DNA from 2 places in the Vibrio gallaecicus genome. Region 2 is predicted to be linked to the other one. Evidence: riboswitches for the same ligand, from Rfam matches in the RefSeq annotation. Region 2 holds a riboswitch; the other holds the start of a gene.
What was found. Region 2 has a riboswitch for thiamine pyrophosphate ahead of thiD (bifunctional hydroxymethylpyrimidine kinase/phosphomethylpyrimidine kinase). Riboswitches for the same ligand answer to the same signal wherever they lie in the genome.

Region 1 (8,058 bases), on a different replicon from region 2:
TCCTTCGCATTTTTAGCACCTGATGTATTTGGAAGAAGGTTTACTCCAGCATCCAAAATCGGGCGTAAGATATCATCATCTTGGGAATGAATATCTACTCTCTTGAGTGCCATTGTAGCTAACTGAGACCCCGATGCTTTTATCGCTTCTGCCATTACTTGGTTATTTGAAAACTTTCCCGTGCCCGTAAACAGGCGAGATTCAAAAACTTTATCCGCTATAGTTAACATGTTTATCCGCCTGCGATCGCTTGAAAAAGAGAAATTGAATCACCGTCATTCATGACCGTTTGTTGCCATTGGTTACGTGGAATAACGGTATTATTTATTGCAAAGACGCAGCCAAAATCAGGAAGAGATAAAGCTTTAATGATGTCAGCAAGTGACGAATGGCTTTCTACCGTTTCGAACTTTTCGTTTATTTTAATTGTTATTTGATTCACTCAATAACCTCACTTTCTTTCTCAGCTAAGCTTTTTTGTTCATTGCATACTGGGCAACTTACATCTTTCTGCATAGACAGGTTCTGCCAATTCATCGTTTTGCCATCAAACAGCTTAAGTTCATGGCTAGGTACAATGAACTCGCCCATCGCTAACTTCTGTATCGCGGCAAGTGCTTGGAGGTTGCCCATAGTTCCTACTACAGGTCCTACAATTCCAGAATCTGAACAGCGCTGCCCTTCCACATTTTCATCAAATGGAAATAAGCAGCGGTAGCAACCTGAGTCTCTTGAATGCTCAAAATCGAAAACAACAAACTGGCCATTCCAACCTATTGCTGAGGAAGAAATCAGTGGTGTTTGATTTCGAAAGCAAGCGCGATTGATTTGCTGCCTTGAAGGGAAATTATCAGTGCAGTCAAGAACTGCATCGGCAAGCATGACTTCTAAGGATAATTGCTGATAATCAGCCTTCTTAGTCAACACCCGAACTTTGCAGTCAGAGTTAAGCTTTTGGATACGATTAGCCAACGCCTGTGTTTTCGTTTGACCAATATCGTCATCCTGAAAAGCAACTTGTCGCTGTAAGTTAGATGATTCAATTACGTCGTCATCAATCAAAACCAGCTTTCCAATACCTGAAGCTGCAAGATAAAGCGCTGCAGCGTTACCTAACCCACCACATCCAATAACAAGAACATGACTCTTCAGCAGTTTTTCTTGCCCACTCTCACCAAATTCAACTAAGGATACTTGCCTTTGATAACGAGTGAATTGCTCATCACTCAGCATGACTGATCTCCAAAGGTTGATGAACAAAAGTTGGTTTCTGGATTTCTTGGCGAGGGTTTTTATTGATCAGATCATCAAAAAAATTGACGACGTCTTTTGGCGAATCAGCCAAAGTTATCGCTCGAACCACAGCTAAACTAGATACACCACAGTCCCAGACTTCAGGTGCTGTATGTTGATCTATACCGCCAATGGCGACAGTCGGGTAACCCAATGTAGTTTGTGAATAAGGGATCGTATCAATCAACTGTTGATATAAACCTAAACGAACGAGACCTTGTGGCTTCGAGGGCATTTGCTTTGTAGTAGTTGGAAAGATATGACCAAGGGCAATATAGCTTGGGTTGATTTGTATAATCCGAAGTAACTCATAATAGCCATGTGTAGAAAGCCCCAGTCTAATTCCAGCCTCACTCAGCTGTAATAAGTTTGACTCTTCAATATCTTCCTGCCCCAAATGCACTCCGAATGCTTGGTGTTTAAGTGCCAGCTTCCAGTAGTCATTAATAAAGACTTGAGCCTGATACTTTTGACCCAGACAGATCGCTTGCTTGACTTGTTTTTCAAGATCGGCTTGATTCGGATTTTTTATTCTGAGCTGAATAGTTTTAACACCTAACTTCAGCAACGTTTCAATCCAACTTACGTCGTCTACTACGGGGTATAGCCCTAAGCTAGATTTAATCAGGCTTGGGAAAGTCAGCGGATTGTTCGAGTGCGCCCAACCAACATGTATTCCTAGCCTCTTATCTTCAAGAATAGGAACTGGGAATACGTCGAAACTATTTGGCCATGTTTCACGTGGAACATTAGAAGCTGCGTTAGCAATGACCAAAGCATCTTCAATGGGGAAATCTAAAGCGAGTAAAGTAACAAACCAAGATATATGTCTATAGGTATCTACGTCATTCGGTTTTCTAGATGTATGAATAGCTCGGTTACCATCAAGAGTCGACCATATATCCAGTCTTCTATCCGTATCTTTCAAGCCAACAAAAATACTTTGCTCACTTGAACTTAGACGCTCTAATAACACATCAAAGGGTATTGTTTGATTGTACTCAAGGACAAAATCTTCTACGGAGCGATTAAGCTCAAATCCACCGTCATTGAATCCAATGTTAGTGGTGCTATCTTCTTCAACTAAAGAGAAATACGGAGTTGGACTTACACCCAACTCAACATGATTAATTGCAAAGTCTTGTTGCTTCGCAATTAATAAACAGTGTTGTATCTCTCCCGTTAGCTCAACAATTTGAGTAGGGATTAATATTTTCACTGTGATTAGTCCTCTAGCTGAGCCTCTTTGTCGGAAACTGCGAGATGGTATAGCTCAGATCCTGTCTCTCTAAATTCCTGCGATTTTTTACGCATACCTTTTAGTGGGTTATCCAGCATTTTGATTTCAATCGCTTGATCAGCCGCTACTTGCTTTGAATCTTTTGCATACTCACGAACTTCTTGAGATATCTTCATTGAGCAGAATTTAGGACCACACATAGAGCAAAAGTGCGCAACTTTACCAGACTCTTGAGGTAAGGTTTCATCATGGAATGCTCTTGCCGTATCAGGGTCTAGACCTAAGTTAAACTGGTCCTCCCAACGGAATTCAAAGCGTGCTTTTGATAGTGCATTATCACGAATCTGTGCTCCTGGGTGGCCTTTTGCTAAGTCTGCAGCATGTGCAGCAAGCTTATATGTAATCAAACCCGTCTTCACATCTTCTTTATTTGGTAGCCCTAAGTGCTCTTTCGGTGTTACATAGCAAAGCATCGCACAGCCGTACCAACCAATCATTGCAGCACCAATACCAGAGGTAATATGATCGTAGCCTGGGGCAATATCAGTAGTAAGTGGACCTAGCGTATAGAATGGAGCTTCATGACAATGCTCTAACTGCTCATCCATATTCTCTTTAATCAGATGCATTGGAACATGACCAGGACCTTCAATGATCACTTGAACATCATACTCCCAAGCCACCTTAGTTAACTCACCTAAAGTACGTAACTCTGAGAATTGAGCCTCATCATTGGCATCTGCAATAGAGCCTGGGCGTAAACCATCACCTAATGACAGAGCAACATCGTACTTTGCACAGATTTCACAGATTTCACGGAAATGGGTATAAAGGAAGCTTTCTTGGTGGTGAGCAAGACACCATTTCGCAATAATAGAACCGCCACGAGAGACAATACCTGTCACACGCTTAGCAGTCATTGGAACATAGCGCAGTAGTAAGCCAGCGTGAATAGTAAAGTAGTCAACACCCTGCTCTGCTTGTTCAATCAGCGTATCACGCATGACTTCCCAATTAAGATCTTCAGCAACGCCATTAACTTTTTCAAGGGCCTGGTACATTGGAACGGTACCAATCGGCACAGGGCTGTTACGTAGTATCCATTCTCGAGTTTCGTGAATATTACGTCCAGTAGACAGATCCATCACAGTGTCGCCGCCCCAACGAGTTGACCATACTAACTTCTCAACTTCCTCTTCAATTGAGGAGCTCACTGAAGAGTTACCAATATTAGCATTCACTTTCACTAGGAAGTTTCGACCAATGATCATTGGCTCTGATTCAGGGTGGTTAATATTTGAAGGGATAATAGCTCGTCCTTCAGCAACTTCTTTTCGAACAAACTCAGGGGTAATTTCTTTAGGTAGATTGGCACCAAAACTGTGTCCAGGATGTTGATGGTTTAGCTGTTCATCTGCAAACTTTTGACGCCCCATATTCTCACGAATGGCAATGTATTCCATTTCAGGAGTAATGATACCTTGTCGAGCATAGTGCAACTGTGTAACACAACTACCTTCAGTAGCACGCCTAATACGTGGTAGATTTCCATAACGTAGGTCATCGAGAGTCTCATCCTCTAACCTCTCCTTCGTATATACAGAACTTACGTCATCAAGTAATTCAGTATCGCTTCTTTCCTCAATCCAATTCTCTCTTAGCTTAGAAAGACCGCTGTAAAGGTCGATATCATGACTTGGATCGGTGTAAAAGCCTGAGGTGTCATAAACTTGAATAGGCTCATTAGGCTCAAATATAGGGGCATCTTTAGTACCTCCGACTAAGCTGTCAGCCAAAGATATTTCACGAACAGGTACTTGGATATCTGGGCGTGAACCTTCAATATAAGTTTTATTAGAGTTTGGGTAGGGTTGTACTGAAAGTGAATCAATAAATTGCTTCGCTTCCAATCTTGATTGTTTACGGCTCGACATAGCATTCTTCCTTGTTTGTTTTTTAAAACAAATATTTATTTTGGATAAAAATGCTTGGCGGATTAGATGCTACAAGAGGGATCACGCGCCTATAATTCAGCTGTGATCTAAGGATAGATTGACTAGAAACTAGTTAGATATCTACTCTTGTTCCCTTCGCAGGTATTAGCCTGATCAGGTTCAACGGATCCCGTATTAACGGTCTCAGCCATATGGCACTCCGACAAGTGATATCGAGTATATAAAATCAACTTAGATAAACCAAGCGACCTGTTAGATTTGTTGTAACTAAAGTTAAGATTTAATTAAAAGCTGGAAGCCAATCCATGCTGCGGAGATACTTAATACGACATTAAGTAAAACATTCAGACCCATCTTAAAAAAAGCGCCCTGCTGCATCAGTAATACATTATCCATAGAGAAGGTTGAAAAGGTAGTTAATGCACCAAGGAAACCTAAACCGATAATCTGTCGCCACGGTTCTGTAGCAAGTAGCTCATTTTCAAATGCAGCGATTAATAACCCCATGATAAACGAGCCAATAACATTAACCGTTAAAGTTCCGTATGGAAAACCTCGCCCAAATAATGCGACGCAAAGTTCTGATATTAGATAGCGTGAGCATGCACCAAATGCACCACCCACAGCGATAAAGCCCAAAATTGATAATTGTCCCATAGCTCCCCCCATTAAATTACTTGCTACATTCTAGCTTTTAGCTAAATAAAATCGAGTAAACAACATAAGATTATTCAGATAATTTAAAAAGTTACAGCTGTCACGTTAATCGTAGTTTCAGTAATAAGTAAGTTTCTTGATCAAGGAGTTGGATCCAGCTGGCGAGTAAAACGGAATGGATGAGTATTAAGATAGGAATCAACTATTTTCTTCCATATAGAAAAAAAGCTCATACTGAAAAGTATGAGCTTTTTTAATATGGCAGGGGTGGAGAGATTCGAACTCCCAACACGCGGATTTGGAATCCGCTGCTCTGCCAATTGGAGCTACACCCCTAAAATTTTTCTAACATAAGTTAGATTCGAAAAAAGCCTTGCATGTAGCAAGGCTTTTTCCTAAATAGTGGCGGAGTGGACGGGACTCGAACCCGCGACCCCCGGCGTGACAGGCCGGTATTCTAACCAACTGAACTACCACTCCGCAGTGGTCAACTCACTAAGTGAGCGTCCATATCTCCAGGTTGGTCAACCTAAAGATTATAATTTAAAGCCTGGCGATGTCCTACTCTCACATGGGGAAGCCCCACACTACCATCGGCGCTATTGTGTTTCACTTCTGAGTTCGGCATGGGATCAGGTGGGTCCACAATGCTATGGTCGCCAAGCAAATTTTGCTTTTACTTCCAGTTTTAAAAACTGAAGGCAAAATAATCTGGAAAGCTGTTTTTGTTCTCTTCAAACTCATTCAAGGTCTGGTATTTCTATGAGTCCACAAAACCCCTTGGGTGTTGTATGGTTAAGCCTCACGGGCAATTAGTACAGGTTAGCTCAATGCCTCGCAGCACTTACACACCCTGCCTATCAACGTCGTAGTCTACGACAACCCTTAAGGACGCTTAAAGCGTCAGGGAAAACTCATCTCAAGGCTCGCTTCGCGCTTAGATGCTTTCAGCGCTTATCGATTCCGAACTTAGCTACCGGGCAATGCCATTGGCATGACAACCCGAACACCAGAGGTTCGTCCACTCCGGTCCTCTCGTACTAGGAGCAGCCCCTTTCAATTTTCCAACGCCCACGGCAGATAGGGACCGAACTGTCTCACGACGTTCTAAACCCAGCTCGCGTACCACTTTAAATGGCGAACAGCCATACCCTTGGGACCGACTTCAGCCCCAGGATGTGATGAGCCGACATCGAGGTGCCAAACACCGCCGTCGATATGAACTCTTGGGCGGTATCAGCCTGTTATCCCCGGAGTACCTTTTATCCGTTGAGCGATGGCCCTTCCATTCAGAACCACCGGATCACTATGACCTGCTTTCGCACCTGCTCGAATTGTCATTCTCGCAGTCAAGCGGGCTTATGCCATTGCACTAACCACACGATGTCCAACCGTGTTTAGCCCACCTTCGTGCTCCTCCGTTACTCTTTGGGAGGAGACCGCCCCAGTCAAACTACCCACCAGGCACTGTCCGTAATCCCGATTCAGGGACCGACGTTAGAACATCAAGCATACAAGGGTGGTATTTCAAGGACGACTCCATCACATCTAGCGACGCAATTTCATAGTCTCCCACCTATCCTACACATGTAGGGTCAATGTTCAGTGCCAAGCTGTAGTAAAGGTTCACGGGGTCTTTCCGTCTAGCCGCGGGTACACTGCATCTTCACAGCGATTTCAATTTCACTGAGTCTCGGGTGGAGACAGCGTGGCCATCATTACGCCATTCGTGCAGGTCGGAACTTACCCGACAAGGAATTTCGCTACCTTAGGACCGTTATAGTTACGGCCGCCGTTTACCGGGGCTTCGATCAAGAGCTTCGACCGAAGTCTAACCCCATCAATTAACCTTCCGGCACCGGGCAGGCGTCACACCGTATACGTCATCTTACGATTTTGCACAGTGCTGTGTTTTTAATAAACAGTTGCAGCCACCTGGTATCTGCGACTCTCGTCTGCTCCATCCGCAAGGGACTTCACTGATAAGAGCGTACCTTCTCCCGAAGTTACGGTACCATTTTGCCTAGTTCCTTCACCCGAGTTCTCTCAAGCGCCTTGGTATTCTCTACCCGACCACCTGTGTCGGTTTGGGGTACGATTTCTTATAATCTGAAGCTTAGAGGCTTTTCCTGGAAGTATGGCATCAATGACTTCACTACCGTAGTAGCTCGACATCGTATCTCAGCGTTAATGAAAGTCCGGATTTACCTAAACTTTCCGCCTACGTACTTGGACCTGGACAACCGTCGCCAGGCTCACCTAGCCTTCTCCGTCCCCCCATCGCAATTATAAGAAGTACAGGAATATTAACCTGTTTCCCATCGACTACGCCTTTCGGCCTCGCCTTAGGAGTCGACTTACCCTGCCCCGATTAACGTTGGACAGGAACCCTTGGTCTTCCGGCGAGGGAGTTTTTCACTCCCTTTATCGTTACTCATGTCAGCATTCGCACTTCTGATACCTCCAGCAGCCCTTACAGACCACCTTCAACGGCTTACAGAACGCTCCCCTACCCCACATACCCTAAGGTACGTAGCCGCAGCTTCGGTGTATAGCTTAGCCCCGTTACATCTTCCGCGCAGGCCGACTCGACCAGTGAGCTATTACGCTTTCTTTAAATGATGGCTGCTTCTAAGCCAACATCCTGGCTGTCTGAGCCTTCCCACATCGTTTCCCACTTAGCTATACTTTGGGACCTTAGCTGGCGGTCTGGGTTGTTTCCCTCTCCACGACGGACGTTAGCACCCGCCGTGTGTCTCCCGGATAGTACTTACTGGTATTCGGAGTTTGCAAAGGGTTGGTAAGTCGGGATGACCCCCTAGCCTTAACAGTGCTCTACCCCCAGTAGTATTCGTCCGAGGCGCTACCTAAATAGCTTTCGGGGAGAACCAGCTATCTCCAGGTTTGATTGGC
Region 2 (8,058 bases):
CAACGAGCTGCCATAAACCTAACACCACGGTGCCACTTATCAGCAAACGTACCGCTGGGTGGGTGCCTTGTTTTTGGTTAAACGTCGTTTCAACTGATGCCGTATTCTGTAATGCGTTATTACTGGTTTGGTTACTCATAATCACGCTCCAGCTGATTGAGTATCGCCTGTTGGAGCTCTGCGCATTTCGCATCCAATATTCTAGGAGGACAAGTCGAAGGCACTGAAAGAGGGTGAGCATTAGCTGGAGTGCCTTGTAATACATACAAGTTATTTGCTAAACGGACCGCTTCTTGGGGATCATGAGTAATCAACACAACGGTTTTATCTTGAAGCAACTCACTGGCGAGAGTTTGTAACTTATGTCTGTTGACAGCATCAAGCGCTGAAAATGGCTCATCCATCAATACGACGGGTTTGTCTTGCATCAGCGTTCGAGCTAATGCAACGCGCTGGCGCATTCCACCAGAAAGTTGAGCAGGTTTTGCATCTGCGTAGTCAGCCAGCCCGACTGCTTTTAAGAGTGAGAGAGCCTTTGCTTGAACATTGTTAGCAGAAGTAGCCTGTTTTGAAATATCGTGTTTAGAAGCTGAATGCTTAGAAATAGAGCCGTTTGACTGAGTCATAAAACGCTCACTTAAACAGACGTTATCAATCACTGAAAGCCAAGGCAGTAGAAGATCTTGCTGCGCCATGTAGGCGATACGACCCTGCAAAGGCAGGGTATCTGAGGTAGACAGTGAGCCATTCCATTCGACTTTGTCTTCTAGCAAACCAGCTAAATAACGTAAGACGGTGGTTTTCCCGCAACCACTTCGACCAAGTAGTACTGTCCATTTCCCAGCTTCAAGGTGTAAATGCAGGTTAGCTAAGGTATCTACAGCACTATCTTGGTAACGCAAGCTGGCATTATTTATTTCAATACCGACCTTGCTTATCTCGACATCTACCTTGTTTATTTCAATACCGACTTTTAACTGGCTTGTATGGTCTACGTGCACTGGTTTCTTTGGCTGACATTCAGGTGCTTCCTGTATGTCAGCAGTATTAGCGGACATTAGCATGCCCTGCATAGAAGTGGTTTACTGGTCCATGCCCTTGCCCAACTTGTAGTTCATCCGCGTGAGCAATCGCTTCAGATATGTATTTTTTACCTAAATTTACCGCTTGGTTTAGTTCATTACCTTGAGCTAGAAAAGACGCAATAGCGGAAGAAAGGGTACAGCCAGTACCATGAGTGTTTTTGGTCGGGTAGCGCTTTGCACTGATTAGAGATGAGCTACTTGGTAGTATGAGCAAATCATTACTGTTTTCGTCTTTCTCTAAATGACCACCTTTCAGTAAAACCGCCTTTGCGCCTAATGCTCTTAACTCTTCAACCATGTCTTGCATGTCAGATTCGCTTTCAGGCACTGGTTTCCCTGTTAAAGCCGCACCTTCCGGTAGGTTCGGGGTGATAATATCCGCAAGTGGGATCAGCTCTGCTTTTAATGTACTGATGGCCGATTCTTTCAGCAGTAAATCACCGCTGGTCGCTACCATTACTGGGTCGATAACTAAATGTTTTGGTTGGTACTGCTTAATTTTTTCGGCAACAACTTTGATAATCTCAGAGTCTGCCAGCATGCCGACTTTGACAGCCACAATATTTAGATCGGTGAAAACAGCGTCTAACTGGCTTGCCACGTGTTCTAAGGGGATGGGGAAAATGGCAGATACGCCTTGAGTGTTTTGCGAAGTGATAGCTGTGATGACAGAGCAAGCGAAGCTGCCAGTTGCAGACATAGCTTTGATATCAGCTTGAATACCCGCGCCGCCGCCACTGTCTGAACCTGCGATGGTTAAAACGATCGGTGTCGTTAAATCTGAAATGGTATTTTGTGAAAGGTATTCTGAATGAAGCGATTGTATTGGTGATGTCATGATGGCTCCTACTGTCGAAAAGACGCAGGAGAACAGGCATAGATCGATGAAAGGCGTGCAGTGAGAACAATGAGTGAAGACCCTATTGAAGTACTACGCAGATCAATGCTTATAGTTCCCTACGCCAGTGCTAACTGAATCAGGTTCAACGGGTCTCGAATCACGATCTCAGCAAATTCAGATAACTGTATTTGCCCCCCGACTATTGAGCATAATCATAACAGTACTTCCTACCTTGGGGTACTGATTTTAGACAGCCTAAGTATATTATAAAGTCTTAAAGTAGATATTCTAAATGGGATGATAAGTTTTAATTTACGTTTGAGTTAAAGATAACCAATGGCGTTATGGATGTTTGAAAAAAGCACATCATTGACGATTTCATCTTTAATCATTTTTTGATTGTTCGCCAACTCAACATCTGAAGAGATCCTAAAGCGTTTCAGTTCTGAATCGATAAGGTTGTAGATATGAACCCCATTCGTTGTTGAACCATTCGTACTTTTAATTACAGACGAGCTATCAGACGAGATTGCCTCGAAATCAAAGCTATATGAAAGCGCATTTTTCCAGCTTTTTGAGTCGTCAGTGATATCAAAATTCAAGTTTTCGACATCATTGATTTTTGAACCGGTTGGATAGTACAACATAGCGTCGATACCGATTAGGTTATCTTCTATAAGGCTGCGGTTAACGGTGAGTTTGAGGGTTGAAAACTCACCACGAGCATTGGCTTCATTTTGTTCGTCAAACTCAGAATAATGGATAGAAAAATCTTCAGTGGTTGGGTCCCAATGACAACTTAAATTGTATGCTGTATCCGTAGCAATGGCATTGGTGTAATTGGTGTGGCAGATGCTAATAATGTGCGCATAATCAATGCCTAAATGTTCAGAAACGTCTTGATAAGTCTCTTTTAGTTTATTGTCTATCTGGGTTTCACTTAGTTTATTTTCTGGAAGTGAAGCCTTGCTTTGAACATCAACATCGTTACATGCAATAAGGGTAGGTAAGGCGCTAAGAGCCAGCAATTTTTTTAACTTTGGAGTTTTATTTAGCATTGGAGTCCAGGACGTAATTTTAAAGGCGATTTAGTAATGATTAATCAAATGACGTTTAAGCCATTGCGTTGCAACTCCGTTTGCCTTTAACTCTGGGGTGATAAGCTCAATTCTGAGTAAGTGCCCCTTTTCACTGATTTCCGATTCAATGATATCGATTCGTTCTTGATTTTCTAATGCGACTGATTTTGGAATGACTGCCCAGCCAATGTCATTTTCAACCAAGGTGATCACTGACTCCATATCACTAACATTCACTCTCTCGATATCCGGTAAATCTATGTATTTATGTTCAAGGTTATAGATACTAGAGCGTGAAACTTGTTTAAAACCAAACAAATCGGCATGCCCAACAGGTGTTTTGGTTAATGGATTACCCTTGGAGCAAATTAAGCAGGTTTCTATGTAGTCTATGGTTTGAAAACGTATACTTTTATCAAAGAACCAGCGTCCAGTCGCGAGCCCTACATCGACTTCATTTTTCTCAATAAGGTAAACAATATCTTGAGTCATTAACTGCCTGACCACTAATTCAACCGTTGGGAATGTTAGTTGGAAATCGACAATGAGTTGGCGCATCTTTTTAGTCATCAACCAATCATCAATAGCAAGCACAATCCGATCTTCAATGCCGGAAGATAAATGGTGGGCATGGCTGAGTAGCGTCGTTTCAGATGCGATCATGTTCTTCGCATGAAACAATAAGGCAGCACCTTCGTTAGTAATAGTTGGTTTATAACCACTACGATCGAACAATGATAAATTTAGGTCAATTTCTAAATCTGAGATGGCGTTACTAATCCAAGACTGAGCTTTGCCTTGTTTTTTGGCTGCTGCGGAAAAAGAGCCACATTCAGCTGCGTACACAAATGCTTTAATTTTATCGGTGTTCAAATGACTGTTAACCTTAATCGCGTTATACCATCAGTATTTGTGTAGATTATAGGCTAAAAATTGAGATTAAAAGATAGACACTATAACTATTTATTATAGTGTTCGATGTTGAGGGGCTTGGAGACATAAATTACATTGATTATTGTGTCTCAAAACTAACGTTGTGATGGCTCACTTTTGGTTTCAGGGTGTGCCACGAAAGGGACTTTTTTAATAAAGAGTTTTAGGGCTTGATAGTAAATACCAAACACAATTTTGAAGGTCATAGCAGGAATACTAAGCAAAGTATTCCATAAACTTTGCGACGAAATTGGTCTTTTGGATAGGGCTAATGTCGCATCGAATACCTTGCGTTCTATATTTTGGTCATTGGGCTTTCGGTTTTCAATATGGACTAATGTGCTATGCGCTGGCGGTTTAATTTTCCAGTGGTACATCATATTAAGATCCATGAAAGGTGACACATGAAAGTCCTTTTTTACTTTCATCTCTTTCGCCATATCAATTAAGTAATAGTGCCTTTGCCGCCAAGGAGTGTTACTGACTTCTGCCAGCATATACTGGCATTTTCCTGCTGAATCGTAACAAAAATAGCAATTTATAGGGCTAAAATAGAGCCCTAAGCAGCGGCACTGAACCAGCATTGTCACTCTGTTTGAAGTATCCCAAGTACCACCCAATAGTTTTACTTTATCTGATATTCTATCTTTTAAATTGCCGGGCTCGTTTCTAATGTAGTCGGATTCGACAAATCGAATTGGGTTAAACCACCTCAGCCCAAAAACAAGGCTACGCGATGAGGTTTTAGCCAACTCATCAAGATCAATACCCATCATGAACAGTTGATAGCTGAACTTATGGGTAATCTCACCGAAACGGCGGTGGCGTACATTGCCCCAATAGATGCCGCTGAACTCATCTTCGCTACGTGCTGAGTCAGAGTGTGTCGAGCTAGAGTGTGCTGAATTCGTTTTCATAAACCGAGACCAAAACGTTTAGTCACATCTAAAGCACTGCGTACACCGTCTTCATGAAAGCCGTTATACCAGTATGCACCAGCAAAGTGGCAGCCATTTTTGCCACAAATTAGCTCACGCTTGTGCTGCGCTGTAACCGTTGTGGTATTGAGTACCGGGTGGTGATAAACGTAGCTTCTGATTATCTTACTTGGGTCAATTGCTTCACTTTGGTTCAACGTGACACAGAAAGTGTCATCACTTTGAATACCTTGCAGGATATTCATGTTGTAGGTCACGCAGGCTGGGCGTTGGCTGTTCCCATCAAGCATATAATTCCAGCTTGCCCAAGCTAATTTTCTATCTGGAAGCAAACTAAGATCGGTATGTAATATGACTTCATTTCGGCTGTAAGGAATCGCACCTAATACTTCATACTCTTGGGAGGTTGGGGCTTCAAGTAAACTCAGTGCTTGATCTGAATGACACGCAAATATGACTTCATCAAAGTTTTGTTTTTCACCGTTTTCAAATTCTATAACGATTTGATTTTCGCTTTCGGGTTCATCACGAATCACTTTTTTGATTGAGGTATTTGTCTGAACCGGTTTACTTAATCGTGACAAAATTACGTCTACATAAGAACGCGAACCTTTCGGAATAACATACCACTGAGGGCGGTTTACAATGTCTAGTAGACCGTGGTTGTAGAAAAATTTAATGAAAAATTTGAGCTCAAACTGCTCCATTTCATTCAAGCTAGTTGACCAAATTGCAGCGCCCATAGGCAAGATGTAGTGCTGGCTGAAAAAGTCAGAAAAACTATTAGACTTTAGAAAATCACCTAACGTGACATTTTCAGGAAAGTCATTCACTTCATAGGCTTGTTTACATAGCTTATTAAATTTGATGATTTCAGAAATAAGCTTCCAAAACTTGGGTTTGAAGATGTTACGTCTTTGAGCGAATAGTGAGTTGATACCGTGTCCGTTGTATTCAAACTTAGTTGTAGTGTTATGCACACTAAAACTCATTTCTGTAGGCTGGCGATCAACCCCTAGTTGAATAAGCAGCTGATTAAAGTTTGGGTAAGTTCTGTCATTAAAAACAATGAACCCAGTATCAATAGAATAGGCTTGCCCTTTATGTTCTATATCAACAGTTGCAGTGTGCCCACCCACATAGTCATTCTTTTCAAATACAGTGACATCATGCTGTTCATCTAATACATGGGCGCAAGTTAGCCCTGAAATTCCAGATCCAATAATCGCGATTCTTTTCATTTGCTAACCCATCCTTGTTGCGAGTTTTTGCCAGAGAGACGTTGGGAGAAATCGTAGGCATTTCATGATGAAAATAAACTTTCGCGGAAAGCTGATATCTGCTTTACCTTGTTCAATGCCTTTTATGATTCTGTGAGTCGCTTGTTCGCTGCTTATCAGCATTGGCATTGTGAAAGTATTACGATCGGTGAGAGGGGTTTCAACAAACCCAGGGTGAACCAGAGTGACGTTAATATTGTGCTGAGTAAGCGTCACAGACAGTGTTTTTCCTAAGTAGCTTAATCCCGCTTTTGATGCACCGTAGGCTTCTGCTCTTGGCAAGGGCAGTAAACTCGCACTGGAGCTAACCAGAACCAAGCGCCCTCCTGGTTTTAGGTGCTTAAGCCAAGCTTGTAGAGCATAACCAATGGATATCAAGTTAACATTGATAATACGTTCAAACATTTGAGCGTCAAAGTTTAGCGGGTCGTCGATGTATTCGCAGTCCCCTGCATTGAGAATCAGTAAATCAATAGGTTCTTGATTCTCAAGAGAAGGGTAGTTGTGATAGTCGGTAAGATCGAAGCATAAAGGCGTGATGGTGGCATGAGAAGGTAGCTGTTCCATCAGCGCATCTAATTTAGGCTGGCTGCGCCCACATGCTATGACATCATGACCTTGATTTACATAACTCAGCGCTAGAGAGTGCCCTATCCCAGATGTAGCACCTGTGATCATAATACGCATTATTGGCTCGCTCTTTTTTTGATGGCTTTGACGGCAGATCCAAGCAAAGGAATATGCTCATAAAGCATGGCGCCCACATCAAGGTAGTCTTGGTGGAAGATAACTAAGCCATCTTGTTCTTTTAAATGAGAATGACCATGTACGGTTATCGGGTCTTGACCGTTTAATTGCTTATGAACAAAGGTCATTCTCCAATAAACAGCCGCTTCTCCACTTTTTGATTCAAATGTATGTTCAATAATGAAATTACAGCTCGTTACTTTTGTGTATATTTGCTCGAAATAGTGGGTCAAAGCTGGTAACCCATAAACGCGGTGCATTGGGTCTTTGAACTCAATCTCTGGGTGATAAACTGACTTGAGTGAATCAAAGTCAGTTGTACCAAGCTCTTGGTATACAACTAAAAAATTCTGTAACCAAACTGAATTATCCATAACCAGCGTTCTCAACTCTTGTTTGCCGTCACAGGCATTTATTTATAAGAAAGCTTCTATTTAAAGAAAGCTAGAGCTCTCAACCTGGCTTGCTTGTGCTCCACTATTGGTGCCCAATACTGGTCTTGATCTGGATGCTTTTTAAGATAGTCATGAGGAAAGTGAATATCTTTATCAGGCAGATCGGCAAGCTCTGGTAGATATCTACGAATGAAAATACCTTTTGGATCAAATCTTTCGCTCTGAGTTATCGGATTAAATATTCTGAAGTAAGGTTGAGCGTCGCAACCGGTACTTGCTGCCCACTGCCAACCGCCATTGTTGGCGCTCAAATCACCATCAATAAGATGAGATATAAAGAAACGTTCACCCCATCTCCAGTCGATGAGTAAGTGCTTGGTTAGGAAGCTGGCAACAATCATTCTTAGGCGATTATGCATCCACCCTGTGGTGGTGAGTTGTCTCATAGCAGCATCAACAATAGGGTAGCCTGTTTTACCTTCACACCAAGCTTTGAAGTTTTGATGATCTGGGTGCCAGATTAAACCGTCGTATTTGGTTTGGAAGTTACTTCCTTTGGCAAGCTGTGGGTAATGGAACAACAGGTGCTTGTAGAAATCTCTCCAGATTAATTCATTGAGCCATGAAAATGCCGAATGTTGAGTGTCGAACAATACTTCAGGGTTCTGCTGAATTAATTGTATTGCCAGCCACCTTGGGCTAATCGCACCAATGGCGAGATAAGGGGATAAGCCGGATGTTCCTTTGATTGAAGGAATAT

Region 1: linked by a shared signal. The riboswitch ahead of thiC (phosphomethylpyrimidine synthase ThiC) and the one ahead of thiD (bifunctional hydroxymethylpyrimidine kinase/phosphomethylpyrimidine kinase) in region 2 are both predicted to bind thiamine pyrophosphate.

Annotation. Positions count from the first base shown of each region.
Region 1 is NZ_AP025490.1:3,225,759-3,233,816, forward strand. Features, by position in the region: gene OCU78_RS14195 (thiazole synthase) at 1-230, opposite strand, end outside; gene thiS (sulfur carrier protein ThiS) at 233-442, opposite strand; gene OCU78_RS14205 (HesA/MoeB/ThiF family protein) at 439-1,233, opposite strand; gene OCU78_RS14210 (thiamine phosphate synthase) at 1,223-2,518, opposite strand; gene thiC (phosphomethylpyrimidine synthase ThiC) at 2,518-4,467, opposite strand; TPP riboswitch at 4,602-4,700, opposite strand; gene crcB (fluoride efflux transporter CrcB) at 4,762-5,145, opposite strand; tRNA gene OCU78_RS14225 (tRNA-Trp) at 5,405-5,481, opposite strand; tRNA gene OCU78_RS14230 (tRNA-Asp) at 5,549-5,625, opposite strand; rRNA gene rrf (5S ribosomal RNA) at 5,694-5,809, opposite strand; rRNA gene OCU78_RS14240 (23S ribosomal RNA) at 5,937-8,058, opposite strand, start outside.
Region 2 is NZ_AP025491.1:1,558,693-1,566,750, reverse strand. Features, by position in the region: gene OCU78_RS21845 (ABC transporter permease) at 1-139, opposite strand, end outside; gene OCU78_RS21840 (ABC transporter ATP-binding protein) at 132-1,058, opposite strand; gene thiD (bifunctional hydroxymethylpyrimidine kinase/phosphomethylpyrimidine kinase) at 1,048-1,923, opposite strand; TPP riboswitch at 2,023-2,134, opposite strand; gene OCU78_RS21830 (hypothetical protein) at 2,250-2,984, opposite strand; gene OCU78_RS21825 (LysR family transcriptional regulator) at 3,015-3,878, opposite strand; gene OCU78_RS21820 (DUF1365 domain-containing protein) at 4,034-4,855, opposite strand; gene OCU78_RS21815 (NAD(P)/FAD-dependent oxidoreductase) at 4,852-6,117, opposite strand; gene OCU78_RS21810 (SDR family NAD(P)-dependent oxidoreductase) at 6,121-6,843, opposite strand; gene OCU78_RS21805 (nuclear transport factor 2 family protein) at 6,843-7,277, opposite strand; gene phrB (deoxyribodipyrimidine photo-lyase) at 7,334-8,058, opposite strand, start outside.